DNA from 3 places in the Microcystis sp. M083S1 genome. Region 2 is predicted to be linked to each of the others. Evidence: predicted binding sites of a transcription regulator. Region 2 holds the regulator's gene; each other region holds the start of a gene.
The links. Region 2 encodes NtcA, which controls nitrogen genes in cyanobacteria. Its sites were predicted from a motif close to TTTGTANCNNNNGNTACAAA; they were not measured.

Region 1: IM450_RS06765 (DUF3155 domain-containing protein) is a predicted target of NtcA. The motif match lies at 7,576-7,595, and genes of this name have one in related genera.
Region 3: IM450_RS06395 (ferredoxin--nitrite reductase) is a predicted target of NtcA. The motif match lies at 2,660-2,679, and genes of this name have one in related genera.

Annotation. Positions count from the first base shown of each region.
Region 1 is NZ_JADBTB010000070.1:20,772-30,971, forward strand. It holds gene mutL (DNA mismatch repair endonuclease MutL) at 1-1,441, opposite strand, end outside; gene aroQ (type II 3-dehydroquinate dehydratase) at 2,057-2,512, shown strand; gene IM450_RS06745 (ABC transporter ATP-binding protein) at 2,537-4,336, opposite strand; gene IM450_RS06750 (phosphotransacetylase family protein) at 4,377-5,453, opposite strand; gene ebsA (type IV pilus biogenesis protein EbsA) at 5,491-5,865, opposite strand; gene IM450_RS06760 (GAF domain-containing sensor histidine kinase) at 5,978-7,234, opposite strand; gene IM450_RS06765 (DUF3155 domain-containing protein) at 7,623-7,937, shown strand; gene IM450_RS06770 (type I glyceraldehyde-3-phosphate dehydrogenase) at 8,528-9,544, shown strand; gene IM450_RS06775 (ABC transporter permease) at 9,550-10,200, opposite strand, start outside.
Region 2 is NZ_JADBTB010000210.1:9,926-20,125, reverse strand. It holds gene IM450_RS19360 (serine/threonine protein kinase) at 1-1,161, shown strand, start outside; gene IM450_RS19355 (ATP-binding protein) at 1,515-2,759, shown strand; gene IM450_RS19350 (Uma2 family endonuclease) at 2,806-3,381, shown strand; gene IM450_RS19345 (Uma2 family endonuclease) at 3,462-4,046, shown strand; gene IM450_RS19340 (DUF3084 domain-containing protein) at 4,060-5,547, opposite strand; gene ntcA (global nitrogen regulator NtcA) at 5,555-6,232, opposite strand; gene fabI (enoyl-ACP reductase FabI) at 6,447-7,223, shown strand; gene IM450_RS19325 (hypothetical protein) at 7,578-7,886, opposite strand; gene IM450_RS19320 (hypothetical protein) at 7,894-8,541, opposite strand; gene IM450_RS19315 (CHAT domain-containing protein) at 8,545-10,200, opposite strand, start outside.
Region 3 is NZ_JADBTB010000067.1:44,878-55,077, forward strand. It holds gene IM450_RS06380 (DUF4433 domain-containing protein) at 1-269, opposite strand, end outside; gene IM450_RS06385 (GIY-YIG nuclease family protein) at 781-1,308, shown strand; gene trpD (anthranilate phosphoribosyltransferase) at 1,538-2,572, shown strand; gene IM450_RS06395 (ferredoxin--nitrite reductase) at 2,851-4,392, shown strand; gene IM450_RS06400 (PstS family phosphate ABC transporter substrate-binding protein) at 4,646-5,680, opposite strand; gene pstS (phosphate ABC transporter substrate-binding protein PstS) at 6,199-7,320, shown strand; gene pstC (phosphate ABC transporter permease subunit PstC) at 7,415-8,374, shown strand; gene pstA (phosphate ABC transporter permease PstA) at 8,466-9,359, shown strand; gene pstB (phosphate ABC transporter ATP-binding protein PstB) at 9,448-10,200, shown strand, end outside.

The DNA.
Region 1 (10,200 bases), on a different contig from region 2:
TTTGTAAATCGCCCCCTAAACTTAATTCTAGTAAAGCATCAGCCCGATCCTGCCGCTCTTTTAGTAGAACAGGAATACTACGAATAGCCCAAGAACGATCGCCAAAACTAGCAACTTCTAATCCTAAACGTTGTAATTGTTCGACTTGTCGAGTAGTTAACTGATTTAAGATGATCGGAGTATCTAACGGCACGATTTCCCAGTTATCCTCTAAACGTTCGTACAAAACCCGCTCATGGGCAATATGTTGTTCCACTAACCATAATCCGTTAGGATGTTCAGCAACTATATAAGTTTGGTGAATTTGGGCTAATGCCTTTAATTCCAGCCGATTTTTCCTGGATTTCTCCCCTATTGTATAAGTGCTTTTTTCCTCGGCAGCCTTGAGAATTTGACTGACGCGCTGATTTTGCGCTTTTTCGGGTATATGTTCGGGATTTAGTCCTAACGCCTTGTCTATGGCTGAAATTATCTGTTCTTGCCAAAAAATGAGGTTATGCAGGTATATTTCCGCTTTGGCTGGGTGACGATTCCAATCGATCGAACGAGGGTTAAGATGTAGATGGAGAAAACAAACGGGATAGCGATCTTTAGGGACCGTGCGAGCGAAAGCTTTAAATATTGACTGTTCTAACTCCGATGAGCGCACCATTCGCCCATTAACAGCAATTCTAACCCAATCCGGTTGATGGCGAGAAATGCGATCGGGCAAACCAATGACTAATTCAATTTGAGCCAATTCTGCGTCAGGAGTCGTTAAGTCAAGTTTTAGGGATGCTAAATCGTTAAAATGCAGAGATTTAACTAATTGGGGTAATATTTGACTGGCATCCTTACCCGGACTAATGCGTAACCAATCTTGATGATCTTGGAAAACCTGCCAAGTAATTTGGGGATGACAGAGAGCAAAATTATGAATTAAAGTCTGTATATCCTTTAATTGTTTGTTAATTGACGGTAAAGCTTGACGACGCACGGGAAAGTTACCAAAGAGATTCTCTACCGTGACGATAGTGCCGATAGCTATAGGAATCGTTTCTAAATTATCCGGCTCGCCCTGGTGATTGTAAAGACAATAACAACCTAAATCATCGTCATGGCGACTGGCAACCCGCAGACGCGCCACCTGTGCGATACTGTGCAAAGCTTCACCACGGAATCCGAGACTGGTAATCTGCCAAAGATCGTCCCGTTGGCGGATTTTGCTGGTACTGTGGGCATAGCTACACAGTTGCAAATCTTCTCTAGACATTCCCCTACCGTTATCCGATACTTGTATTCGCCAGTTTTGCGGAGATATATCGATGGTAATCCTATCTGCCCCCGCATCAATGGCATTTTCGACTAATTCTCGCACCACAGCGCCTAAAGAGTCGATTACCTCTCCTGCGGCAATTAAATCAATTACGTCTTGGGGTAAAACTTGTATGGGCAAGGTCATCAATTAATGGTTTTAGCCAAGGGCAAACTCGATATATTGTCGCACAGGGGGTGCATGATTAAGGACTCCCCTCCCTACCAATTTATCGGCGATCGCTGCTTCCTTGCCATCCCGCTGCACTGATCAAATATAGCGATAGTCCTGGAGCAAGTCCAATGAGTATGGGCTACATATCAGGAGATGCACTCCTGCAAGGGGAGTGACTCTTAAATTATACTAAATCCGTTGAGCATAGGCTACATATCAGGAGAGCCAAGAGGCAGAAGGCAAGAGGCAAAAGGGGGAATAAATAATCAGTTTTTAATAACCGAATTTAGTATTATTACAGATGCGTCAGCAGCTGCGTGTAAGCATCCCACCGAAAAACTAATGCGCGGGGGGTTTGGGGGGTAGAACCCCCCAAAAGCTTGGATTGAGTGATAAAATCGGAAGCAATACTAAATCCGTGGAGTATGGGCTACATATCAGGAGAGGCACTCCTGCAAAACGGAGAATAAATAATCAGTTTTTAATAACTGGATTTAGTCTGATTACCGTAGCGGCAAAAATGCTGTTGATAGGCAATAATCCCTGATCGAGATAAGATTAATTCTGGTGATCATAGGGAGGACAGTGGTGAATAAACTAAGCATTCTGGTTTTACACGGGCCGAATTTAAACCTATTGGGGAAAAGAGAGCCGAATCTCTACGGTAACGTCAATTTAGAAGCGATTAACCAGTTTTTAAGCGAAGAAGCTACCCGTTTAGGGGTGAATTTAACCGCGCACCAGTCCAATCAGGAAGGGCAATTAGTGGACTGGATTCAGCAAGCATGGGGTCAGCATGACGGTATTTTGATTAATGCAGCAGCTTATACTCATACCAGTATCGCCATCCGCGACGCACTCTTAGGCACAAAAATTGCCTGTGTGGAAGTACACTTAAGCAATATTTACAAACGCGAGTCTTTTCGTCATCATTCCTACATTGCCGATATAGCCATCGGACAGATTAGCGGTTTTGGGGCCGAAAGTTATCGCTTAGGATTATGGGCATTAGTCGATTATTTGCAAAAGAATGGGAAAATTTAAGACAAATGCTGGAACTTCGGGCTTTTAAACCCAAATTTTCGATAAACTAGCGTAGAGGCCGTCTTTGGTTAATAAATCTTCATGGGTTCCCGATTCGACTAATTCCCCGCGTTTCAGCACAAGAATTCGATCGACATTGCGAATAGTGGAGAGACGATGGGCGATAATAATAGCAGTACGATCGACTAAAATCTGTTCTAAAGCTTCTTGAATTAATACTTCTGTCCCCACGTCTAAACTAGCAGTAGCTTCATCTAAAACTAGAATTTCTGGGTTACGAATAGCGACTCTCGCAAAAGCGAGTAATTGTTTTTGTCCTCCCGACAAATTTGCGCCCCGTTCGCGTAAACGGGTATGATAACCATCGGGTAACTCCTCGATAAAGTGATCGATATTAGTTAATTTAGCCGCTGCCTTCACCTGCTCAAAATCATAATTTTCTCCTAAAGTAATATTGCGAGTAACATCCCCAGCAAAGAGAAAAGTTTCTTGGAGAATGACACCAATATAACGTCTTAATTCCCCTTGGGGAAGATAACGGATATCGATACCATCCACTAGAATTCTGCCCTTACTTGGTTCGTAAAGACGACAGAGAAGACGAATAATCGAACTTTTTCCCGCACCAGTGGGACCGACTAAAGCGACTTTTTCACCCGGATGAATAGTAAAATTGAGACCTTTGATAATATATTCATCAGGTTTATAACCAAACCAAACATTTTCAAAAATAATCTCGCCAGTTTGACATTTTTCTGGAAAAGAAATCTCTTTATAATTGTTAGAATCGGTTATTTCAATGGGAATACTAATTAATTCCCCAATGCGTTCAATAGCAGTAAAACCCGATTGAAACATGGTAAATTTTTCGGCAAACTGACGCAGGGGATTAAAGAGACGTTGGGAGAATAAAATAAAAGCCGATAAAACCCCAAAATCAATGGTTTTCTGGAGAATAAAAATCCCGCCTAACCATAATACTCCTCCCACGGCAATTAATCCGATCCATTCCAACGTAGCTGAGACGGCCGAATCATAAAAAATTGTTTTATCTAGGGAGCGACGATAGTGAGTATTGGTAGCGCGAAACATTTCAGCGTTAAAGCGTTCGCGGCGAAACAATTGAACAATATTAACTCCGACTACATTTTCCTGTAATTGGGCATTAAGTTTTGATAATTCCTCGCGTACTTGATAGTTAGCGATGCGGTATTGTTTTTGAAAAAAGATAATTAAAACAGTGACGGGAAATAACATCAACACCAACAATAGAGCTAATTGCCATTGTAGGGTAAACATGGTGATGATAATAACTAAAATATTGACCAAATCACTGACAACTCCGATCGCCCCACTAGCAAAAACTTCTCCTAATGCTTCCACATCGCTGGTTAAACGAGTGACTAAACGTCCCACGGGAGAGCGATCAAAAAAACTGGAGGAAAGGGAAGTAACATGACTAAATAAATCTTCCCGGACATTAGCAGTAATGGACTGACCGACTTTCTGCACTAGATAACCTTGTGTTGTCCCTAAAATCAGTCGTAAAATAATCGAAGCTGACAGGATAATAATTAAGGTATTAATGGCTGCTGTTAAGGGCATTTGAGCCAAAAAATCCCAAGTTTGTTCCTTTTGCAAAAGGGAGACCGCTTGACCGATAATTAAGGGTTGGATCGCCCCCGTGAGAGATAGGGGAAAAAGAAGTATTAATGAGCAAAATAGCAGGGCTTTTTGCTTTTTTGCGTAGGGAAGTAATCTTAATAATAAGCTCCAGTCATTTTCTTTGACCGGAGGGGACACAGGGGGTGATGATAGACTCATGAAGTGATTTCCAATGAAATTCTCGGCAGCCGGGGAGAAATTACACCCCTATTGTTAACTTTTCTAACAGGCGATCGATCTGGAAATGTTCCTCCATTAATTCTCGAATACAAGCGACTTTTACCTGTTCCTGTAAGCGAATCTTGCCGAAGGCCTGATCGACAATTTCCACGGTGGTGAGAGTATCTAAATTTACCGAGAGAATCGGGACTTCTAAATCCTCGGCCCGGCCCAGAATCAGGGGATCCGGAGAGATGGAACCAGTTAAGATCAAACAGGTGGTAGAAGTTTCTAGGGCAGCTAACTGTAGGTCTGTGCGATCGCCGCCCGTGATCACGGCCATATTTTCCCCCTTGCGAAAATATTCTAAAGCGGCGTTGACATTCATTGCCCCGATCGCTAAACTTTCTACCATCCAATCTAAACGATCGGGCCGACATAATACTTTGGCCCCCAAAAGATGGACAATTTCCCGAACACTAATACTGCGCAGCAGTTTACTAGCGGGTAACAGTCCTAAAACTTCCACACCTTGGCGGGCCAGATAGGGTTTCAGGAGAGATTGTACTTCCTCCCAATCATCGGCCGGGATATCGCTAATCACTACCCCCAGCAGCTGATTATTTAATTCCTCTCTTGCTTTCAGCAGACTCTCGGCAATTAGGGGAGAACTATAGCGGGCCACCAATAGGATTGGAGTCTGGAGAATTTTGGCCATCTCCCCCATCGATAACTGAAAAATACTGCCTTCCCAGAGAGTCCCCGGCCCTTCGAGGAGGATAATATCACTGTTAACTCGATCGAGATAGCCAGCAAGAATATTGCCGTAGTCCTGTTTATCTGTACCTTGTAGACGTTTAGCAACGGAATCCACATCGGTGTAGATCACCGGTAAACGCAGCTGTTTGGGGGATAATTCTAGTAATTGCCGGATAAATTCTACATCCTCATCGACCAATTGCCCATCGACGTATCCCGGACAATTGCCCACTGGTTTGCCATAACTTATCTCTAGTCCTTTTTGCCGCAAGAGATGCGCTAAACCGACGATAGTTCCCGATTTACCACTGAGGGGTTCTAGGGAAGAGATAAGTATAGATTTGGCTGATTTCGCCACGATTTGCTCCTTTTAACCCGTACAATCTCGATTTTTATCATTCAAATTGCAGCAGTTTCCGATAAAATCCCTGCGAAAAGTCGGCCGAACCTAGCTGCTTAAAGGTTTTAATTGCACCGATGAGATATTCGATCAACTCAGCGTTAATAATCGTCATCTCATAGCTTAGGTCGGCCTGTCCTTCAAATTGTAAACGACAACGGGTCAATTCCGAGGGCAATTTTGATACGTACCAAGAGGCCACAAAGGGAATCCCTTCGCTATTTTCTATGCGACGACGACCTTCTAAAGATCCTCCCTGATACAAAGCGATCGCATAGGGCAGGATACTATGTTTGTCCTTGGCATAGTAGGGCATATATACTAACACATCAGCCTTATTAGCGGGTTCTAATTGTTCGATAGTCGGCATAATTAGTTAATTCTTTGCTTCACGGCCAAGTTAACATTGATACTGATATTTTTCAGAAATTTTAACCGACCACTCCCACCGATTGTCCTGATCGGCAGATTTTACGGCCAGATCATCCCTCTATGCTGAGGTTATCATCGAGTATAACTGGCATACTAACCCGAAAAACCGTGCCAGGATAAAGGGAACTTGTTCCCTCGGGATTAGGACTGATAAATTCAATCGTCCCCCCCATGCTGGTAATTAATTCTTTGGCGATCGCTAACCCCAATCCTGTACCAGGTATATCTCCCCCCGCTTGCACTCCCCGGTAGTGACGTTGAAAAATTCTTTCTTGATCGCTCCTCGCTATACCATAACCCGTGTCTTTAAAAACAATTTCTACACTATTCTTAACATTTTTTACCTCGACGGTAACTTTTCCGCCAGCAGCAGTATATTTGAGGGCATTATCAATTAAATTACTGAATACTTCCCGCAAACCGGGGATATTAGCCCGAATAAGTGGTATGTCTTCCCCGTAAATCCTTTCTAAACTGAGATTTCTCTCTTTGGCTACCGCTTGGGCGGAAAGGAGCAGCGGATCGAGAATATCATGGATATCGATCGGAGTTAGTTGGCTGCTGCCAGCAGGCAAGAGAAAGGCAGTGGGGGAAGATTGCGCTTGCAGGAGAGGAATATCGACAGTGGGGTAATTTTCGCTTTCTTGCTGAATTTGTCCCTCAAATTCGGCAATTAAGTCCCGAACTCGATCGCTTTCCCTCAATATACCGGTAATGGCGGGATCGTTACTTTCTTCGGCTAACAGCCTTTTGAGTAGAAGTTTACCAAAGGTTTTTAACGCGGTGAGGGGATTGCGGATTTGATGGAGAAAGGTATCGAGGCGCTGACGTTGCCATTGTCGATAATAGCGTTCTTCTCCCAATTGGCGATCGAGTACACAGGCTAAAGCGAGGGTTTGGGTGATTTTTTCCATCTGGGTTAATTCCCAACTTTGCCAAGGTCGTTTTTCTCTGGTTGTCACCAATAATCCGATCATGCCCTCTTCATACATTAAGGGTAAAAACAAGCGATGACCGCTGACGGTCTCCTGATTACTCCAGAGGTGGGATAAATCTTCTAACTTAACCGCAGTTAACAAGTCGGCCGCCGGTTGCCCTGGTTGTAAGGAAAGCCGCTTTGTTTGGGGAGAAGGGGGATTAAAGGGCGGATAAACAACGACTGGAATTAAATCACTCGATAAAGGTTCAGTTAAATAAACCGCACTTCTGTCCGCTTCCATTTGCTCCCGCAAAAGTTCCATCTGTGCCTGACAGAGGGCAATAAAATCATTACTCAGGGGAGTCCGGGAGGGGAAGGAGAAGGGCATACCAAGAAAGTAAAAAGTAAAAAATCAGAAAACCTTGATAAAGCTAGGGTTGCGAGTTTTATTTCCCAGTTTACACGGGAGAGAAGGGCGATTCTCTTGGATCGAGGGCAGCCAGTAAAAAGCAATTAGGACAAGGGTTTGGTCACTATTTTAGAGGTGGATCGCGGTATATATTAAAAAAAGTTTAAGAATAATAAGTTTTGTATCGGGATTTGGGGGAGTGTTTTTGTCAGAAAAACTTAAACATAGTCCCAGTCTAGCTTCCGGTCAAACTTGTCTGTACTTGGCTTTGTGAGAGACACTTGATTTCTTGGTCTAGAAGGGATATAATCGCTACGGCTTTTGTAACTATCATTACAACGATTAGCCAAAACAGGAGGTAATTGGGTTGGCCAGAAAACGGAAACGTAAGAGTCGCCGTCGTCAAGAAGGACGTAAGATACTTGAACTTGTACCCCAGTATAGTATTGAAAGTGGCGAGGATAAACCCGTAACTGCGGCGCGTAAGTATATTCAAGCTATAGGCATTAGCCCACCAGCTTTATTGATTGTTAAGCGTAACGAGCATACAACCGATCGCTATTTCTGGGCTGAAAAAGGACTGTTTGGAGCGCAATATGTGGAGGAAAACCACTTCCTTTTCCCAAGTTTACGCGACCTGCAGCCCCAGCCCGTCAAAGCACCGGTAGCAGTTGCCAAATAATTCACAAGACTATTAATCGTATCATGGAAAGTGAACTCGTTTACAGAAAAGTAAACGAGTTTTTTTTGAGGATAAGAGGAGCGGGAACCTTTAAGTGATCAGTAATCAGTAAAATGAAAACTCACATCTGATCACCGAAAAGGCGGACAGCTAAAGAGGGAATGGGGTTATGAGAATTTTTTAGCGGTTATTTAGGGTTTGCTGAATAAATCTAAAAACCTTGTTGGGTAAGACTTTTAGACTTTTTGTCAATCAAAAAGTCCCAGGTATGGGAGTGATCAGGGGGAAAATCCTTGGACTTTTTCCCTAAAAATTAGGTAATTGGCCACCTCAAAACCGGTAAAACCCCACACCCCACACCCCACACCCCACACCCTGTCCCCACGAAAAACTTTTTCAGCAGACCCTATTTAGGCTGATTTTGGCTTTAAATCGCTGTAATCAATTAAATTTCCTCATTTAAACCCGATAAGATTGGTGAGGTAATAAATTATTTCCGATCAGGATCGCAAAGTTCAACCTTTAAGGTATGATTGGGAACATTAATTATTTTTTTATGTATTGCACTAAAACGTAGAGGGCAAGCAGCAGTGATTAGAGTAGCGATCAATGGTTTCGGACGGATTGGACGTAATTTCCTAAGATGTTGGTTAGGACGGACTAATAGTGGCTTGGAGGTAGTGGGGATCAATGATACATCCGATCCCCGTAGTAACGCTCACCTGCTCAAATATGACTCGATGTTAGGCAAACTTAACGCTAATATCGATGCCGATGATAATTCTTTAATTGTTAACGGTAAGACTATTAAATGTTATTCCGATCGCAATCCCCTCAATCTGCCCTGGGCAGAATGGGGTGTAGATTTAGTGATCGAAGCTACCGGTGTTTTCGTCGATGAAGAGGGCGCTTCTAAGCATATTGTCGCAGGAGCTAAAAAAGTCCTCATTACCGCACCGGGTAAAGGTTCGGGTGTGGGAACCTATGTCGTCGGTGTCAACGCTCACGAATACGAACACGATAAATACAACGTCATCAGTAATGCCAGTTGTACCACCAACTGTCTTGCTCCTGTCGTCAAAGTGATTCACGAAAACTTCGGCATCATCAAAGGGACGATGACCACCACCCACAGTTACACTGGTGATCAACGGATTCTGGATGCTAGTCACCGGGATCTGCGTCGCGCTCGCGCCGCCGCCGTTAACATCGTTCCCACCTCCACCGGCGCCGCTAAAGCTGTAGCCTTAGTTATCCCCGACATGAAAGGGAAACTTAACGGTATCGCTCTGCGGGTACCCACTCCTAACGTTTCTGTGGTGGATTTAGTGGCGCAAGTGGAAAAAAGCACGATCGCGGAACAGGTAAACGAAGTCCTCAAAGAAGCTTCGGAAAATTCTTTGAAAGGAATTCTCGAATATAATGATTTACCTCTCGTTTCCTCTGATTATCGCGGTGTTGATGCCTCCTCGATCATCGATGCTAGTCTCACCATGGTGATGGGTGGCGATATGGTAAAAGTTATCGCTTGGTACGATAACGAATGGGGTTACTCCCAACGGGTGGTTGATCTCGCTGAAGTCGTCGCCAGCAAGTGGAAAAGCTAAATTAGTTAACTGAGCAGTGATAAATTCTCACTGAAAAAGCGCCGATAGATTCCCTCTGTCACCAATTGTGCGGTGATTAGGTTAGCTAGGGCAATCATAAACAGGATCAGTATCTGGTAGGAGGCGGCGTTTAAAGGTTCACTTCCTGCCAATACCTGTCCGGTGAACATTCCGGGTAAACTGACTAAACCCACTACCATCATCTGATTGAGGGTGGGGATTAAACTAGCTCGAATCGCTTCTTTTTGATAAGCTGCGATCGCTTGTTGAGGGGTTGCCCCCAAACAAAGATGGGTTTCGATTTCTAAACGGTGACTTTTAATGGCACTGCTTAATCTTTCCCCGGCTAAAGAGGCACTGTTCATCGCTTGCCCTAACACCATCCCCGTCAAGGGAATCAAGTATTGGGGTGAGTACCATTGTTCTGGTTGAATGATTAAAGCGATCGCATAACCTAAAGTTAGACAGCTACTAATTAATAAAGAGCCGAAAACTAGCGGTAATAGGGCTTTATCCCGGCTATCAATGCGATTTTTAGCAACAATAGTCGCGATAGTCATCATTACTGCCAAAATCCCCAGCACTGCCAGAGGATTATCAAGGGAAAAAATAACGGCGATAACGTAGCCTACCACTAATAATTGCAGGATCGAGCG
Region 2 (10,200 bases):
GAATTAAAATTATTTGAACGGGAGGCAGCCGTCTTAGCTTCTCTCCATCATCCCCGTATTCCCCGCTATCGCGATTATTTTTCCCTCGATAAAAATCAAGGTGACGGGATTCCTTGGTTTGTGCTTGTACAAGATTATATACCGGGAGAATCTCTAAGCGATCGCTTAGAAAGGGGGCAACGTTTCACCGCTACGGTAATTCGAACTATTGCCCAAGAAGTTCTCGAAATTCTCATCTATTTGCAGGAATTATCGCCCCCAGTATTACATCGAGATATTAAACCTAGTAATTTAATTATTAACTCGGAAAATAACGTTTATTTAGTAGATTTTGGCGCAGTCCAGTCCCGCGGTGCAGTAACAGGAGTTACTTTTACCGTGGTGGGGACGAGTGGTTATGCACCCCTAGAACAATTTTGGGGCCGGGCGGTTCCCAGTTCTGATTTATATGCCTTGGGCATGACTTTAATTCATTTATTGACGGGAATTGTCCCGATAGAACTGCCCCACCGCGACTCTAAAATTCAATTTCGCCAACTGGTGACAATCGATGATGATTTAATCGATTGGTTAGAAACTATGACCGATGTAGCGGTAGAAAAGCGGTTTAAAAGTGCCAGAGAAGCCCTGAAATTTCTCCAACATCCCTACTATCGCCAAGCCTCAAGTTTAATTGATCCTAAGAAATTACCAAAACCTCCCCACAGTTCCATCCGTATCGCTAAACATAAGGATAATTTAGAGATTAATTTACCCCCAAAAATTAAGCTACCTTCCGATGCGCCTACTCTCTGGTCTTTGGCGATTTTCCTTACTATCACTGTCTTTATCTCCCCAATTATTACCTTTATTATAGCTCTGATTGGTTTTATTTTTTTGCGGGAGATGCAGTTAATTCTTACCCCTCAAGAAGTTTTAATTAAATATAAACTCTTCAATTTTATCTACCAAAAATTTGCTTTCAAAACTCAAGACTTATGGGGTATTTTTCTTCATAGCAATGGTACAGAAGCTAACTATCAGATTCGTCTGCGGACGGCTAAAAATTATTATCTTATCGGTCAGAATCTCCGCGAGGATGAATGTCTCTGGTTAGGACAGGAAATCCAAGATTGGTTAAATTTTATTAAATACAGTGTTTCTCATCAAGAGGAAGTGTAACCTGACACGGTATTATCTCCTGACTTGAAAGAGGGTGTAGGGTGTGGGGTGTGGGGTGTAGGGAAGGAAACCTCTTTCATCTGTGGGGGTGAAAATTTTTTCATCGGGACTGACTCCCCAAAAGGAGAACTTTGTACCTCACCATTAAGATAAATGAAAATCAATTCAAGAAATCTTGGGAATTAGTCGGTAGGCATTTTCCCTTTTTTAACCTTAATCTTGCAGAGATTACCCTATCTTGATAGAATAATAACTGATTTACATTTTCTTGGATACAGGACGGCAATTATTAAATCGGATTAGGAATTACAAAAAATCAGCCATGAAATGTTAGTTATTAGTGGAGAATAAAAATGATATCTGAAATTTACCAAAAAGTCAGCTTGTTAGTTTTGTATCAAGGGGTTTTTGATAATGCTATTGGCCAGGCATTTATTACCCTATTATCTACGGATAATATCGCCGATTTTCTAAAAGCATATGGTCAATGGTTTCAAGCTTTAGCATCTAAAAATATTAGTTGGAATGATTTTCTAGTCGAACAAATTTTATTAGATGACAATCCCTTTAGTCAACAGGTACAGAAAAAAAGTGTTTGGGAGTTACCCGAATCTTTAATTAATGGCGTGAAACAGGATTTATCTATCCTCCAATCTCTCTATAATTCTAGCATTTATAGCCTCAGCAATTCGACAATTTTTGAACGAATTAAATTTCTCAGTTTCCCCGCTTGGGAAGTGGACAATAAATTAGAAAGTTTTCTACATTCTGGTTTAGATTGGACGGAATTAGTCGAAGATCTAGCCGATTATTATCGCGAATGTGGTACAGGAATTTTTGCCCGTTATCAAGCTTTAAGGTGGCAAGAAAACCGATTACAAGGGATTACTCATCCCGATCCCGTGCAGATTCAAGAAATAGTCGGTTATGAAATGGCCAAGGAAACCTTGATTAAAAACACTGAGTTTTTATTGGCAGGTTATCCCGCTTTAAATGTCTTACTCTATGGCAGCCGTGGTTCGGGAAAATCTTCTCTAGTCAAGGGATTATTGCAAAAATATCATAGTCAGGGATTGCGCTTAATTGAAGTGGCAAAATCGCAATTAAAAGACCTACCATTAATTATTGAAATTCTGCGAGATTTACCACAGAAATTTATTATCTTTGTCGATGATTTATCCTTTGAAGAAGACGATGAAGCTTTTAAAGCTTTAAAGGTTGTTTTAGAGGGAAGCATCACCGCTAGACCGAAAAATGTCGTAGTTTATGCCACTTCTAATCGCCGACATTTAGTCAGAGAATTTTTCGCCGATCGACCACAACCAAAAGATAGTGATGAAGTGCATAATTGGGACACAGTACAAGAAAAATTATCCTTTAGTGATCGCTTTGGTTTAACCCTAACTTTTGAACCCGCTAATCAAGAAAAGTATTTGAAAATAGTGCGTCATTTAGCAAGTTTAGCTAAATTAGAAATTAGCCTAGAAGACCTAGAATTTCGTGCCAAACAATGGGCAACCCAACATAATGGGCGATCGGGAAGAACTGCTAGACAATTTATTGATTTTCTACAGGGGGAATTAGGATTAAACAGGTAGCATTAATTGTGTTATCATTAAATAAAAGAAGCTCTGATCTAGAAAAATGTTGACTTCATCGTCTCCCAAAACCCTCCGCTTAGAAGCATATCGTAATTTAGAAACTAGCGCAGAAACTAAACACGAATATCACGACGGGGAAATTATCGAGATGACAGGGGGAAGCATCAATCATAATAGTATTCTCATTAATCTTATTGTCCTGCTAAAATTAGCTTTAAGAGGAACTAATTATCGTCTTCAATCTAGCGATCTACGTCTATGGATACCCCAATATAATCGCGGTTTATACCCAGATTTAATGATCATTGCCGGGGAACCATTATTGAGTGATAATCGCAACGATGAAATTTTAAATCCCTGCCTAATTATCGAGGTTTTATCTCCTTCCACCTCTAGTTATGATCGGGGTGATAAATTTCGTTATTATCGTTCTATACCCCAATTAAACCAATATCTTCTCGTCAGTCAAGGGGAGATACTAATAGAATCCTATAGCAAAACCTCAGAGAATAATTGGTTACTGCAAGAATACACCCCAGCCAGGGGAATTATATCCCTAGATTCTTTAGGAATTAGCTTAAATCTTGCTGATATTTACGAAGGAATTGATTTTAATTGAGGAATAATTTATGAATGATAACCTTTTTTTCTGTGATCTAGGTTATAATCAGGAGGATTAAAAATTCTGTGACAGAGAAAATGCTAACTCGATCTCCTACCAAAACCCTCAGCTTAGAAGAATATCGTAATTTAGAAACCATAGCCGAGGTTAAACACGAATATCACGACGGAGAAATTATCGAGATGACAGGGGGAAGCATCAATCATAATCGACTGGTACGCAATTTAATTCGCTTGTTAGACAATGCTTTAAGGAAAACTATTTATGAAGTCTTTCCCAGTGATTTGCGACTATGGATACCCCAATATAATCGCGGTTTATACCCAGATTTAATGATCATTGCCGGGGAACCATTATTGAGTGATAATCGCAACGATGAAATTTTAAATCCCTGCCTAATTATAGAGGTTTTATCTCCTTCCACCTCTAGTTATGATCGGGGTGATAAATTTCGTTATTATCGTTCTATACCCCAATTAAACCAATATCTTCTCGTCAGTCAAGGGGAGATACTAATAGAATCCTATAGCAAAACATCAGACAATAATTGGTTACTGCAAGAATACACCCCAGCCAGGGGAATTATATCCCTAGATTCTTTAGGAATTAGCTTAAATCTTGTCGATATTTACGAAGGAGTTGATTTTAATCTCAAATCCTAACTTTAGCTATCTTTTAAGAAGACGTACTAAAAATAATTTTACCATCTTTTACCGCCACTAAACGCAAAGTTAAGGGGCCAGCCGTATTAGTTTTACTAGCAGCAATTGCCTCAAGTGTCTCGATAGAATTACCCGACTTTTTCACTTGACCAATAAAGTTAACTACCGTAGTTAATAACCCATCTTCCACTTGAATTGACCCTAAAACTCCCGCACTTCTAGCGCGAAATTGAGCCGAAGCTAAGAGTAAATCTAAACGCTTTTGTAGGTCTTCTTCCGTCATATTTTGGGGATCAATGGAAACGGCAGCGATTACCTGTTTCTCCTCAAAAACTCTTTGATTGGGAACCACATCAGCAAAGACACGAATCTCGCTTTCTCCTAAGACATAATTACCTGCGGAAAGGATTCTCACCACATATTCTTTACCGTCCTGTAATTGTTGACTTAACTGTTCTACCTGTGCTTTTGTGATCTTAACTAAACGCTGGTCAAAATTAGGCTGATTCGGTTGGGTGGCACGGATAGCATTTATATTCGCTTCTCGCAATAACTTATCAATAACAGCGACAATAGCTTGGGGATCAACAATACGAAAAGCTCCAAAAGATAACACCTGTCCGCGGAAAATAGCGATTTGTTTTTCCCGCAATTCTTGATAGGTTTGATAGTATTGTTCTAAAACTTCTACTTCCCGCTTAAGAAAAGCCATTTGGGTTTCTAAATCTTTTAATTTTCCCCCGCGCTGTTCCAAAGCTAAATTTTTATCCACAATCGATCGATCGAGTTCTCCAATACGTTGATCCCGGCGATCAATTTCTAGCTGTAGGGTTTTTTGTTGGGTTTCCAACTGTTGAAGTCGCGCTTGTCTGGTTGTTAATAACTTTTGTTGATTAGCTAACTCTTTATCTCTAACTTGAACTGTGGTTTGTAGTTGATTTATCTGACTAGAAAGAATTGATTTTTGTTGGGACAATTGATCCCGTTGACTGATTAACTGTGCCTTTTGATTAGTTAAAATAACTCGTTCATTATTTAAATTAGCCACTTCCTTACGAAACTTTTCCAACTGTCCCGAAACTAACCGCAAACGTTGACGAGAAGCTTGATAATTTTTGTTAAGAACCTCTAGACGTTTCTGCACGGCTATCTGTTCACTTTTAGCCGTTTTTAACGCTTTTTCCACCTGATTTTTTTGCTCGGTGGTTTTTCTTACCTGTCTTTCCAAATCCTTAATAGCAGCACGACGTTCATTTAACAGGCGATCCAGTTCAAAAACTCCTTGACGCAGGGATTTACTAGAAGCAAACAAGACAATTAAAGTGGAACCGGCGATCAAAATTCCCGTTACAATCGTCATCAAAGTTGCGGTTTGTTTCGGACGCAGATTAAATAAACGCATCCTTTTCTTACCGATACGGCTACCTATACGATCGCCAATCACCGCTATCAGACCACCTAAAACCACGATGGCCAAAACCAAAATATAAGCGCTAGTCATCCAGAATTTAAGTAAATTGTTGACTGAGAGCGACGGGATTATGGACGGTAATTTTCTTCTTGTAAATTGAGACCATTTCTTGATCCCGCAGCTCTCCCAATAAACGGGTGACAGTGACGCGGGTAGAACCGATCGCCTCTGCGATCGCTTGGTGAGACAATTTTAGGTCAACCCGGATACCATCGGTGGTGGGAACCCCAAAATCACGACAGAGAATCAATAAAAAACTGACCAAACGTGAACCCATATCCCGGTGAGCCAAGGTTTCGATCATCATTTCCGTTTGCAGAATCCGCGAGGACAACCCCTGCAGCATCAACATTGATAAATCGGGATTATTGCGGAGGGACCTTTCTACCTGATCGATCGGGGCCGAGAGTAATTCTACCGGAGTAAAAGCCACGGCATGATAAAAACGATCTGATCGCTGGCCGGTGAGTAAGGATAGCACACCAAAGACGCTATTTTCCCGCAGTAGAGCCACGGTAATTTCCTCTCCCGCTTCATAGACTCGCGATAACTTAACGGCTCCTTTCAGCAAAAAATAGACTCTTTCGGCGGGATCTCCCGGGAAAAAGATCGTTTTGCCACGCTCGAACAACTCCACCACCGGGGGGAAATTGCCGCTGCCGATTCGACGGAACACATCTGCTAGGGGTTTATCTTGTATTAATGATAAGTCCATCTCACATCCAAAAAAGGGGAAAATTGTTTTTATTATCCAACGAGTGTCACCTCTATTAAACACAACCGCTCGCTAAACTGGGAAAAGTTTTGGGCGCTTTTTGCCAGACAATGGGGGAGGGGTGATCATTGCTGCCCCGTTATCTGTATCCCTATTATACCGAATCTCGCTGGGGTCGGCTATTGGGGAGATTTTTGTAAGAGAAACGAGAACTATGTTAGATTTAACGGGAAAAAACGCCCTAGTGACGGGAATTGCCAATAATCGCTCGATCGCTTGGGGAATTGCCCAACAACTCCATCAAGCTGGTGCAAATATCGGTGTCACCTATCTCCCCGACGAAAAAGGCCGCTTTGAGAAAAAAGTGCGAGAATTGGCCGATGAACTTAATCCCGCTTTTTATGTCCCCTGCGATGTCCAAAATGACCAACAGGTAGAAGATACTTTCGCTACAGTGGCGGAAAAATGGGGCAAACTGGATATTTTGATTCACTGTCTCGCTTTTGCCGATAAAGAGGGTTTAACGGGCGATTTTACCGCCATCCCTCGGGAAGCTTTCACTAAATCCCTAGATATTAGCACTTTTTCCCTAACCCGTCTAGCTCGATCGGCTAAACCTTTGATGACGGAAGGGGGAAGTATTATCACTCTTACCTATCTCGGTGGTGTCAAGGTAATTCCTAACTATAATTTAATGGGGGTGGCAAAAGCTGGTTTAGAAATGAGTGTTCGCTATTTAGCCGCCGAATTAGGTGGTCAAAAGATCCGAGTTAATGGTATTTCTGCCGGTCCAATTCGCACCTTGGCATCTTCGGCCGTGGGGGGAATTCTTGATATGATCCATCATGTGGAAGAAATCGCTCCTTTACATCGCACGGTGACACAAATTGAGGTGGGAAATACGGCCGCTTTTTTAGCCAGTGATCTTGCTAGTGGTATTACCGGACAGATTATTTATGTAGATTCCGGTTACGAAATTATGGGAATGTAGTTTTAAGTAGGTAGGTGTTAAAAATCATCAGCACCCCCCTTATTAAGGGTAGTAGGGTTGATTCATGAATCAACCCTACAATGAATCAACCCTAGGATCAAGGAGGGATCAGCGCCCCCCTTATTAAGGGGGGATCAAGGGGGGATCAGCGCCCCCCTTATTAAGGGGGGATCAAGGGGGGATCAGCGCCCCCCTTATTAAGGGGGGATCAAGGAGGGATCAGCGCCCCCCTTATTAAGGGGGGATCAAGGGGGGATCAGCGCCCCCCTTATTAAGGGGGGATCAAGGGGGGATCAAAACCTTCTCAACAGGATTTAGTATAACTTTTGGATATGGATAAAGCTGGCATTTCTATTACTTCGCTTCAAATAATTTCCAAATCTCTTGAATAGAAATAAAGATACCGAGAACAGCAGCTAACAAAATAAGGATTTGACTATCCGAGCCAAGGCAATTCTGAAAATCTTCATCAGTTAACACTTTATGGACGACCTTAGACATTGCCAATACAGCCGATAAACTTAACCCAGAAACAAAAAGAATTTCTAGATAAGATTTATTGTTTCCCCGTCTTGGCTGTTTTTTTGTAACCACTGCCACGCTTGCGGTAATAACCAAGGTTCCGATTAACAAAAGAAAGTTTTCAATGTTAACAATCTTCATCAAAAATTTATGCTGATTTTGCTTTCCTAAAAGTAATATACCATCCGCAGCCGGCCGCTAATATCGCACCAATAACCGCGCCATAAACTCCCGCAATCGATCCCCCTAGGGCTGCACCTCCCACCGTTACCACCATCAGGCGATCGGCTTTATCCCAAAATCGAGGGGAATCAGCACCCTCGCGATCAAGGGGGATCCCCCCGCCTGTCGGCACCCCCCTTATCAAGGGGGGCAGGGGGGATCCTGGATCAAGGGGGATCCCCCCGCCTGTCGGCACCCCCCTTATCAAGGGGGGCAGGGGGGATCCAGCTAATTTTTGGGCAGTTTTTACCCAATCTTGGCTAGGAATAACATCATTAATAAATAGGGACTCGAAATCTAAACTATCGGGAAAAGTGACGCTTAAACTTTTGGTGCGTTCTTGGTTAGCATAGGCTGCGTCTAACTCTTCGATCGCTTTTTTATAAGCTTTTTCTAGGGGGGGAAAATCCTTGACAAGTTGCCGCAATTGTGTTGCTGCCTGGGGTTGTTCTTCCCTTAATAATCGTTCAATTTCTTTGAGCGATCGCTGTAGATATTCTGGCAAGGGTTCAGTCTGCTGTGCGAGGGCGATTAGCAGCGCTTCAAGATCGATAATTGTTTTGGGAATTTCCATAAGTTAGTCCTGTCCAGTCAGGGTATAGGCCGCCCAATGGTAAGGATCACTATATTCTGTTAGTTGATCTAGCCCTATTGTACTGCCTTCCTTCAAAGTATTCGCCGCCCTCACCTCCAGTCGATCGACCCCTTCCCTTAGGTCGGGAAGTTGTCCAAGTTGCTCGATCCAGTTAGCTATTTGCTGCCAAGTGATATTTTTTAACCAATTTTGTGTATTTTTCAAAGCTAGGGACGGAGATTCACCCGCTAATAATCTTTGATAAAAGTTAATCATAAACCAAGCACTAGAAATCTCCTTCACCGGCCAGAGGGTACTGACCACATTAGTCGCACCGGCTGCCAAGAAAGCACTGACGAGGCCGACGTATTCGGTGGTAATGCCATCCTTACCGGTGAGAGCGGTTTCACAGGCAGCCAGACAGACGAGACGGTAACTAGAGAGGTTGAGCTTGTTGATATCCCGGACGGTCAATAAACCATCGCTAAGGGCGATCGCAGACTCCTGGGGACGAAAAGAGTCATAAAAGCCGTGACCAGTGAAATGAAAGGTTTTATGGGCATTTTCGAGGGCTTTGCGGACGTTTTCGCGTGATGCCTTTTTCGGGCTAATTCTCTGGCTCGGTTGCAGGATATGGCTAATAATCGCTGATTCCAGTTGGGCGAAATCCATGGGTTTTTGTTCCGTTTTGGGGTCTTCGACGCTGAGGAGGGGAGAATAGGAGAAATCGCTGGACTGGGGACGCAAACCGACCTGAGCAGAGGGGAGATAGGTGGCGGTGTATTTTTCGGGGAAGAGGGTATGTAGGGGGAAGCGGTGCAGATCCCGGTGGGGGATGAGAATCAGGGAATCAACGGAAACCGGCAAAGGTTCGAGAATTTTATCGATCTGTAAAATCCGCTTTAATTGGGCAAAACGGCTGTTAAGTGACAATCTCCAGGGGTGATTTTGTTTATTCTCGGTTTCTTTTTTACTGGCATAGTCAAGGTATTGTTTATCCCATTCAGTTAACCAAGTCCGAAACTGTCGCGCTGGTTGACGGCGTTGTTCTGGCTCTAGAATGACGGGATCAGCCTCTGGGGTGATAATAAAGGTGGTGAGATTGTCCTCGCTGAGATACCAGTAAATAATCGCCTTATTCGGACTGGTCAGGCTTTGGATAGTGGCATAATCGGGACTGGTGGGGTTTTCTTGCCAACTATCGAGAATCCAAGTCAAACAACGATTTTTATAAAATTCTGCCTGTTCAATTGCGTCTAGAGGATGATTTTCCTCGATCAGTAAATCGATTTCTAGGTGACTAAAACTGCTGAATTTTGCCTCAAAAGCCGGTTTATCGCGTTTCTGGGCGCGTAGTCGGGTGAAAAGGTGGCGCCCCTGTTGTTGATAGAATCGCGCTTCAGGGATTTCCTGTAGGGAAAGATGAGCGCGGATCAATCCTTGCAGAATTTCTAAATGATCTTCGGGGAAGTCTTTTTCGGTGAGAATCGGTAAAGCGATTTGATAATGTCGGATTGCTTCGCGCCAATAGGGACTAGCATTCTCTTTATACTGGGAATGTCCCAGATAAGCTTCCCCTAGATAGCGATAAATTTGCCCCCACGGAGGCGATCCTTGAATGAGGTGGGGAAGTGCCTCCCGGAGGGCGAAAATATGGGG
Region 3 (10,200 bases), on a different contig from region 2:
ACAATGTCATCTTGATGCTGTTTCCTACTATACAGCATTGGATTTCTGGGTGAAAAATACAGCGGGACATATTCATGTAGTGGTATTTCGTCAATTTTTCGATTAGCTCTTCTATCTTGAACATCTGGATCAGAAATATCTACTTCTATTAATCCTCTCCTATAGGCTTCATTATGTGACAACAATCCATTCGTAATGATAGAGGTAAGGTTATTTATATAAGTCATGTGGTACAGGTACTCAATACCGTACTCCTGAAAGATATCCATACGGAGGAACCTCAGCTATGCTCACTTGCTTATTGTTCCCTGCGACTAACGGCAGGGCAACTGTTAGTTTACCATACTAGGTTAGCCACAGCCCGCAATATAAAATTCAAACTTAGGTAGGTAGGTGTTAAAAGTTGTCAGATACCCCCCTTATCAAGGTAGGACTGATTCATTCTCCGAATCTAATTCTTTTTTTGCTACCCTTAATCGCTTATGAGGTAAGCTAGGGAGCAGGGAAGTACAGGTTTTTGCTCTCATAGTAGGTTGATTCATGAATCAACCTACAAAGCACGACGTTTTGACAAATTTTCAGCTATGTATTTCCGAGAAATCGACTAAAAACGTTGCCAGATAAGGATTTTAGAGAATGACATAAGAGAGAATGAAACGACCCTACCCTTATCAAGGGGGGACTAAGGGGGGATCAGAGGCAAAATCTATCTTCAATTTAATTATAACTACTTACTTAGGTATAATTTAGCTATCTCCAACCAATGAGCGACGATTAATTATGAATGAGCCTGATACTTTTGCTAATCTCCAACAATTAGAATATATTCCCTACCTAGATACCACGGGTAATATCTCTGCTGATTTCCAGGGAAAAATCGGGGTTTATGCCATTTTTAATCGAGAGCAAGTCCTAGATTTTGTCGGCTATTCTCGTGATATTTATCTCAGTTTAAAACAACATCTTGCCCGACGGCCCCAAGCTTGTTATTGGCTAAAAATCCAGTTGATTGAGCGTCCCAATCGGACTATTCTCGAATCGATTAAACAAGCTTGGCTAAGAGAAAGTCAGGCAGTAATCGACAATGAAAAACTCTGGACAGAACCAATTGATGCTAAATTAGCCATGACTGAGACAGAAAAAGAAATTTATCAAAGTGCTGACGAAGTAGGGCAAATCAAGTTATTAAAACAGGTATCCAGACGAGTAGAAAACGATGTTTTATCAACTCTAGAAAAACGGGGAGTACAGATGGAAATTCGTTTTAATCCTAAGTTAAAAGAACAGGGTTTGCTCGATTTAAAGTAAAAATTAAGTAGGTAGGCGTTAAAAGTTATCAGATGCCCCCCTTATCAAGGGGGGATTAAGGGGGGATCGGCACCCCCCTTATTAAGGGGGGATTAAGGGGGGCAGGGGGGATCGAACCTAAAATTCATTTTTAATTTAATTATAACCAGCTACTTACTAGGAGCGATCGATTCTCCAGACAAACCGCTATGATAGTATATCGCCCCATCCCCACAGCAATGGAACAGCGATGACCACTCAAGACTGGCCAAACCTACTGCAGCAACTACTCGATCAAAAATCCCTTTCCCTTAACCAAGCTGAAGAATTAATGACCGGATGGTTAAACGGCCAGATTCCGGAAGTTTTATCGGGGGCGATTTTAGCGGCTTTGCAAGCAAAAGGAGTCTCGGCCGCCGAATTAGCGGGAATGGCCGGAGTTTTACGGCAACAATCTCGCTTAGAAGACCCTAAACCCCATACCACTCCCGTTATCGATACCTGTGGCACCGGCGGTGACGGGGCTTCAACCTTTAATATTTCCACTGCCGTGGCCTTTGTGGCGGCCGCCGGGGGCGTAAAAGTGGCTAAACACGGCAATCGCTCCGCCTCCAGTAAAGTCGGTTCGGCCGATGTTTTAGAATATCTTGGGGTTAATTTGAGCGCCCCTAGCGAGAAGGTGGCGGCGGCTTTAGATGGGGTGGGAGTGACCTTTCTTTTTGCCCCCGGTTGGCATCCAGCCCTGAAAAGTGTGGCTAATCTCCGCAAAACCCTGAAAGTTCGCACGGTTTTTAATCTTCTGGGTCCTCTAGTTAATCCTCTCCGTCCCACAGGTCAAGTTATCGGGGTTTATGACCAGCAATTTCTCACCCCCATGGCCACAGCTTTAGCACAAATGGGAATCCCAAAGGCGATTATTGTTCACGGCCGGGAAAAACTCGACGAGGTGGGGTTAGGAGATCTGACCGATATGGCTTTATTAAATAATGGCGAGGTGATTTCTGCGGCGATCGATCCCTTGTCAATTGCTATCCCCAGAGCCAGTTTAAATGCCCTTAAAGGCGGGGAAGTGCCAGAAAATGCCGAAATCCTCAAAAATGTCCTGCAAGGGGGGGGAACGCCGCCTCAACGGGATGCTGTGGCGATTAATGCCTCTCTTGCCCTACAGGTGGCAGAAAAGGTCACTTTTGGCGACCATGCTGCCGGTTTCGCCCTCGCTCGCGACATTTTAGCCAGTGGGTTAGCTTGGCAAAAATTAGAGGAGTTGGTTAAGTTTCTCGCTTAGGAAAATTCCCTGCTCCCTTCCCCCCACACCCCATCTCAATGCACTTACTGCATGATATAAATGCTTAAACACGATGGTGAGCGAATTTCTGTTACAAACAATACAAAATCACCCAAGTTAAAACGAATTAAATAACAAATAGAGACTAGGTAAATTACTAAATTTTTGCTAATGACGACAGTATTTTACAGAATACTTATTGTTAAATCGCGATTTCTTCATTTCTAACCCCCACCAACTAGAACAATTACACTCACAAACCAGAAGGAGATAGATTCGTGGTACAAGCACCTGAAAAAGATGGAACGACTCTCAATAAATTCGAGAAATTTAAAGCCGAAAAAGACGGATTAGCCATTAAAGATGAACTGGATCATTTTGCCCAAATCGGTTGGGAAGCGATGGATAAAACCGATTTAGAACATCGCTTAAAATGGGTGGGGGTTTTTTATCGTCCCGTCACCCCGGGTAAATTCATGATGCGTTTACGGGTTCCTAACGGCATTATTAGCAGTGAGCAAATGCGCGTTTTAGGGGAAATCGTGCAGCGTTACGGCGATGATGGCAATGCCGATATTACTACTCGTCAGAACTTACAATTACGCGGTATTCGTATCGAAGATATTCCTGATATTTTCCAACGACTAAAATCCGTGGGTATGACTTCGGTACAATCGGGCATGGATAATGTCAGAAATATTACCGGTTCACCCATGGCGGGACTAGATGCGGATGAATTAATTGACACCAGGGAATTAGTCCAAAAAGTCCAAGATATGATTACCAACTACGGTCAAGGTAATTATCAATTTAGCAATCTGCCCCGCAAATTTAATATTGCCATCGAGGGGGGCCGGGATAACTCGGTTCATGCGGAAATTAACGATATTGCCTTTGTTCCTGCCTATAAAGAGGGAGAATTAGGCTTTAATGTTGTGGTAGGTGGCTTTTTCTCGGCTAAACGCTGTGAAGCGGCAATTCCTATGAATGTTTGGGTGAGACCGAATCAGGAAGTGGTGGATTTATGCCGAGGGATTTTAGAAGTTTACCGCGATAACGGATTACGCGCCAATCGTCAAAAATCCCGTTTAATGTGGTTAATTGATGAGTGGGGAATTGAGGAATTCCGCACGCGGGTGGCTAATCACCTAGGTTATCCCTTGGCAACGGCAGCGGAAAAAGACGCTATTGACTGGGAAAAACGAGATCATTTAGGAGTTTTTCCCCAAAAACAGGAGGGATTGAGCTATATCGGTCTTTGTGTTCCCGTTGGCCGTCTATTTGCCGATGATATGTTAGATTTAGCCCGGATTGCCGAAGTGTATGGCAGCGGAGAATTGCGTTTAACCGTGGAACAAAACGTGATTATTCCCAATATAGCGGCTGAAAATATGCCAACTCTTTTAACCGAGCCTTTACTGGCTAAGTTTACCCCCAATCCCACTCCTTTACAACGAGCGCTCGTTTCTTGCACGGGGGCGCAATTCTGCAATTTTGCCCTGATTGAAACCAAAAATAAGGCTGTGGACTTGATTCGTCAGTTAGATGCCGAATTAAATATTCCCCGGGGTGTGCGTATGCACTGGACCGGTTGCCCTAACTCCTGCGGACAACCCCAAGTGGCCGATATCGGTTTGATGGGGACAAAAGCTCGCAAAGACGGCAAAACCGTGGAGGGAGTTGACCTCTACATGGGGGGTAAAGTGGGTAAAGATGCCCACCTGGGCAGCTGTGTACAAAAAGGGATTCCCTGTGAAGATCTAAAATCGCTGTTAACTTCTATCCTCATCGAACAATTTGGGGCGACACCGAAAGGTTAATTAGCAAGTTTCTCGATACGCTGAATGGGTAGGGTTGATTCATAGTAGGGTTGATTCATGAATCAACCCTACCCAAACCCCCCGTTGGGGGCGTGGCGCCGCCCCCAAACCCCGGAGCGCATTAGTTTTTCGGTGGGATGCTTACACGCAGCCGCTGACACATCTGTAATAATTTAAGAGTCACTCCCCTTGCAGAAGTGCCTCTCCTGATATGTAGCCTATACTCAAGGGATTTAGTATGAGATGGGAATCGTTACTTAGCTTTAAATTGAGCTTGTTTACGAAGTAATTCCCCGATGGTTAAATTGGGTTGGGGTCTGCCCTCAAAAACCGTTCCTACCTCAAATTTTTGCAACTGTACCCGTGCCAAATGATAGGCCTCATCGGGCAAGGGAATATAACCAATAGTATCTAATAAATTGGGAACTCGATCGAGATAATATTCGACAAATTTCTCTAAAGCGGGATTCTCTTGGGCTTTTTGGGCATTAACATAAATAAACAAAGGACGAGATAAAGGCTGATATTTACTATCCTCGACATTGCCGCGAGTTGGTTCAATACCGTTAACTTTTAAAGCTTTTAATTTATCCCGATTTTGTTCATAATAAGCGTGGCCAAAATATCCCAAAGCGTTGGCATCTTGACTGACGGCATTAACTAAAGCTTGGTCATCTTCACTAAAATTAACGTCCCCACGACTGGCATCTTTGCCGTTAATTACCTCACTAAAAAAATCGTAGGTTCCAGAATCTTTACCTGGCCCATGAAGGGTAATCGTTCGGTCGGGCCAAGCGGGATTAATTTGATTCCAACGTTTGATTTTATTCTCGGCTGCTGGTTCCCAAATAGTTCTTAATTCTGTGGTGGAAATATCATCAACCCAGTCATTTTGGGGATTGACTACCACGGTTAAAGCATCAAAAGCGATCGGTAGTTCAATAAATCTTACCTTATTAGCATCACATTCTTTTAATTCTTCCACAGAAATCGGCCGAGAAGCATTATTAATATCGGTTTCTCCCGCACAAAATTTTCTAAAACCGCCGCCAGTTCCTGAAATATTAGCGTCAATTTTAACATCAGCTAAAGCTTTGTTAGGGGTATTAGCTTTAAAATCTTCGAGAACTTTATCGGTAATTGGTGCTACGGTACTCGAACCATCGATTTTAATCGGTTTTAGGTCTTGAGTGGAAATATTGACACAGGCGGGTAAAATTAGGGCAGTACCCAGGACAATTGCCACTACTTTGGTGGGACGAGATAGCTGAGTAAAGATTTCTAGCATAGGTGTAAAAAGGAGAAAGTAAAAACGGGTATTGGGGAGACTTTTCAGTTATCAGTGGGGTAGTGGGGTAGTGGGGTAGTGGGGAGAAAAAAGCTGAGGGATGATGACTAAAAACCTTAATCTTTTCTTTGTTGTTTTTACGTCACTACAATGATAGGGAAAGAGAAAAAACTAATCTAAACTGGAAAAGTCAGCGGATTTACCCGCGACTTAAAACTAATGTTTAGTCAAAATAAATAGTAAAAGAAGAACGTAGGTTGGGTTGAAGCATGAAACCCAACGCCCGCATGGGTTACGCTACCGCTAACCCATCCTACAAATAATTGTGCCTCCCTACTTAAAACTAATGTTTAGTCAAAATAAATAGTAAAAGAAGTTGAGATTTTTGTCTAGTTATCGAGAAAACTTTTCTTGACAATAGATTATGTTTTTTTATTCACTTCTTAACCTATTCTTTACCAATCCGTGGTAAACTTTAGCGTAAGATTTAAGGCAGTTTACGGATCAAAATTAATCCTATGCTCAACAAAAACAGAACCCATTTACTAACAGCCTTATCCATAGCCACTTTAACAGCGACTTTAACCGCTTGTGGGGGCGGCGATACGGCAGGAACTAGCGGAGAGGGAAGCAATAGAATCGCCCAGGTTCCTCTACAAGGAGAGGTCGCCCTCAATGGTGCGGGCGCTTCTTTTCCTGCACCCCTATATCAAAACTGGTTTGTCACCATTAATCAAATATTTTCTAAACTGCTAATTAACTATCAATCTACCGGTAGCGGGGCGGGAGTCGAACAATTTATTCAAGGTACGATCGATTTTGGCGCTTCCGATGTGGCCATGAGTGACGAGGATATGGCCAGAGTTAGCCGCGGGGTTTTACTGCTACCGATGACGGCGGGAAGCATCGTTATGGCTTATAATTTGCCCGGAGTAGAAGGGCTGAAACTAAGTAGGGAAGCATATATAGGCATCTTTTTAGGCACGATTACCCGTTGGAACGATGCCAAAATCGCCGCCGATAACCCCGATTTAAAACTACCCGATGAAGAAATTACCGTAGTTCACCGGGCAGACGGTAGCGGAACAACGGGGGTTTTTACTAAGTTTTTAAGCGCCGTTAGTCCCGAATGGAAAAAAAGCATCGGGGAAGGAAAAGCCGTACAATGGCCGACCAAAAAAGGTAAATTTCTCGGCGGTAGAGGAAATGAAGGCGTAACTGCCCTAATTCAACAAAATCAAGGCTCGATCGGCTATATCGAGTACGGTTTCGCTAAAAATAATAACCTGCCGATGGCCGCCCTGCAAAATCAGGCGGGTAAATTTGTCAATCCCGATGAAACCAACGCCGCTGCAACCTTAGCCACGGTGGAATTACCCGAAAATCTGCGGGCTTTTATCGTTGATCCCCCGGGGGAAAATTCCTATCCCATTGTCACCTACACTTGGATGTTGGTTTATAAAAAATACAACGATCCCCAAAAAGCTTTAGCTATGGAGGCGATGATCGAATTTGGACTCAATCAGGGACAGGAACAGTCCGCCGCCCTTGGTTATATTCCCCTACCGAAAAACGTCCGGGAACGAGTAGCCGCCGCTGCCGATGTCATCTATCCCGATTACACAATCAATGTGGATTAGTAGCCGAAAAAATGTATTCAAAGTTACAATAATAGTGGAGAAAGGCCAATTTCTCCCTTAGCTACCGCAAACTAGCTGGATTTAAACCCTAATCATGAGTGCGCCCACAGTTCCACCCGACTCAAATTTTAAAGAACGTCCAGAATCGGAAAAAATCCTCGATAAAGGCTTTGTCGGATTAACCACTGCCTTTGCCATCGCTATTGGGCTGATTTTGCTCCTAATTGCCCTAGTTATTTTTATTCGGGCCTTACCGGCGATTCAAACCTTTGGTCTGGGATTTTTGACCAGTAGTGCTTGGAATCCCGTGCGCGGTCGGGAAGAATTCGGAGTTCTGCCCGTTATCTACGGAACTCTCGTTAGTTCTCTGATTGCCCTCCTGATTGCTGTTCCCCTCGGTATCGGTTCAGCCATTTTTTTAAGCGAAGATTTTATTCCCTTAAATGCGCGGACAATTTTGGTTTTTCTCGTACAACTTTTGGCCGCTATTCCCAGTGTTGTTTACGGATTATGGGGTATCTTTGTATTGATTCCTATCCTCAGACCCCTTGGTAACTGGTTAAATGCTAATTTTAGTTGGATTCCTCTGTTTAGTACTCCTTTAGGGGGTCCAGGGATGTTACCGGCGGGGGTTATTTTAGCAATTATGATCCTGCCGATTATTATCGCTATCTCTCGCGACTCTTTGGCCGCTTTACCGCCGGATCTAAGGCAAGCTTCCCTAGGCTTGGGGGCCACCCGTTGGGAAACGATTTTTCGGGTATTAATTCCCGCCGCTTTTTCCGGGATTGTCGGGGGGATTATGTTAGCTTTAGGGCGTGCTTTAGGGGAAACCATGGCAGTAACGATGATTATCGGCAATTCTAACCGCATTAGTGCCTCTATTCTCGCCCCCGCTAACACGATCGCTTCCTTATTGGCTAATCAATTCGCCGAAGCATCGGGAATGCAAGTATCAGCTTTAATGTATGCTGGTTTTGTTCTCTTGGTTTTGACCCTAGTAGTCAATATCTTCGCCGAATTAATCGTTAATCGCGTCAAAGCTAAGTATTAAGCCGTCAGAAGGCAGAAGGCATCTTTTTTCTCCCCACTCCCCCACTTCATAATTCATAATTCATAATTCATAATTCCCACTGATAACTGATATGGATAGTGCGAATTTAGGCAATAATCTCAAAAAGAAACCGGGTAGTCCTCGATCGCTATTGGGGACAATTATGACCGTAATTTCGGGTTTATGTTTAGCAGTGACGATTATTCCTCTTTTTGCCGTCCTAGGCTTCGTTTTTGTGCAAGGGGTGGGCAGTTTAAACGCCAATCTCTTTACCAAATTACCGCCACCGCCGGGGTTAGGAGGGGGAGGCATCGCTAACGCCATTTTAGGGACAATTATCGTTGTTGCCCTGGCTACGGCGATCGCAGTTCCCATCGGCGTTTTAGCGGCGGTTTATCTCTCGGAATTTAGCGGTGATAACAAACTTGCCCAGGGTGTGCGCTTTGCTACCAACGTTTTAGCGGGTGTCCCTTCGATTATTGTCGGGGTTTTCGCCTACGGTTTGCTAGTTGCGCCATTATTTGGCGAAGGAACAGCCCTTTTAGGCTTTTCTGCCCTTGCCGGTTCGATCGGTTTAGCGGTGTTAATGTTACCCACTATTATTAGAACCACCGATGAGGCTTTAAAAATCGTTCCCCAAGACATCCGCTGGGCGGCCATGGGTTTAGGGGCTTATAACTACCAAACCGTCCTAAAAATCGTCCTTCCTGCGGCAGTTCCCGCTATTTTGACCGGTGTTACTTTAGCAATTGCTAGGGCGGCTGGAGAAACCGCCTCTTTAATTTTTACGGCATTATTCTCTAACTTTTGGCCCCGGGGTGTCTTTGAACCGATTGCCACCCTTTCGGTCCTAGTTTTCAACTTTGCTACTGCCCCTTTTGCCCCCCAACAGCAATTAGCTTGGGCAGGTGCTTTAATTCTGGTGCTTTTGGTGTTGGTAACTAACATTTTATCCCGTTTAGCCACGCGCCAGAAAACCTATTAAGTCAAGGAAAAAGTAAAAAGGGATATTTAACTAAAAATCTACCTATCTTTCTGATTCCTCAATTATCCAAATTCAAGGTAAATAATTTATGCTAACTAATCGCACTACCCAATCAACTGCAACCGTTTTAAAGGTGGATAAGGCTAATATTTACTATGGTAATTATCGAGCAGTGCGGGACGTTTCGATCGATATTCCCAAAAATAGAGTCACCGCTTTTATCGGACCCTCTGGCTGTGGAAAAAGTACCATTCTCAGGTGTTTTAATCGTCTCAATGATTTAATTCACGGTTTTCGTATTGACGGCAAAGTTTTTTATCATAACCAAGATATTTACTCTCAAGAGGTGGATCCTGTCGAAGTCAGAAAATACATCGGTATGGTGTTCCAGCGCCCTAATCCTTTTCCCAAATCCATCTATGATAATGTGGTTTACGGAGCGCGATTAAATGGTTATAAAGGCGATTTAGATGAATTAGTAGAAACTTCCTTGCGTCGGGCTGCTCTCTGGGAAGAAGTAAAAGATAAACTGAAAGAAAGCGGTTTTTCCCTATCGGGGGGACAACAACAAAGATTATGTATTGCTCGCACTATTGCCGCTCAACCAGAAGTATTATTAATGGATGAACCCTGTTCGGCACTCGATCCAATTTCAACTTTAAAAGTTGAGGAATTAATGCACGAATTAAAAGAACGTTATACAATTATTATTGTTACTCACAATATGCAACAAGCCACCAGAGTAGCGGATTTAACGGCTTTTTATAACGCTGAACCCACCGATAAAGGTGGCAAAATCGGTTATCTAGTTGAGTTTGATCATACGGATAAAATCTTTAGT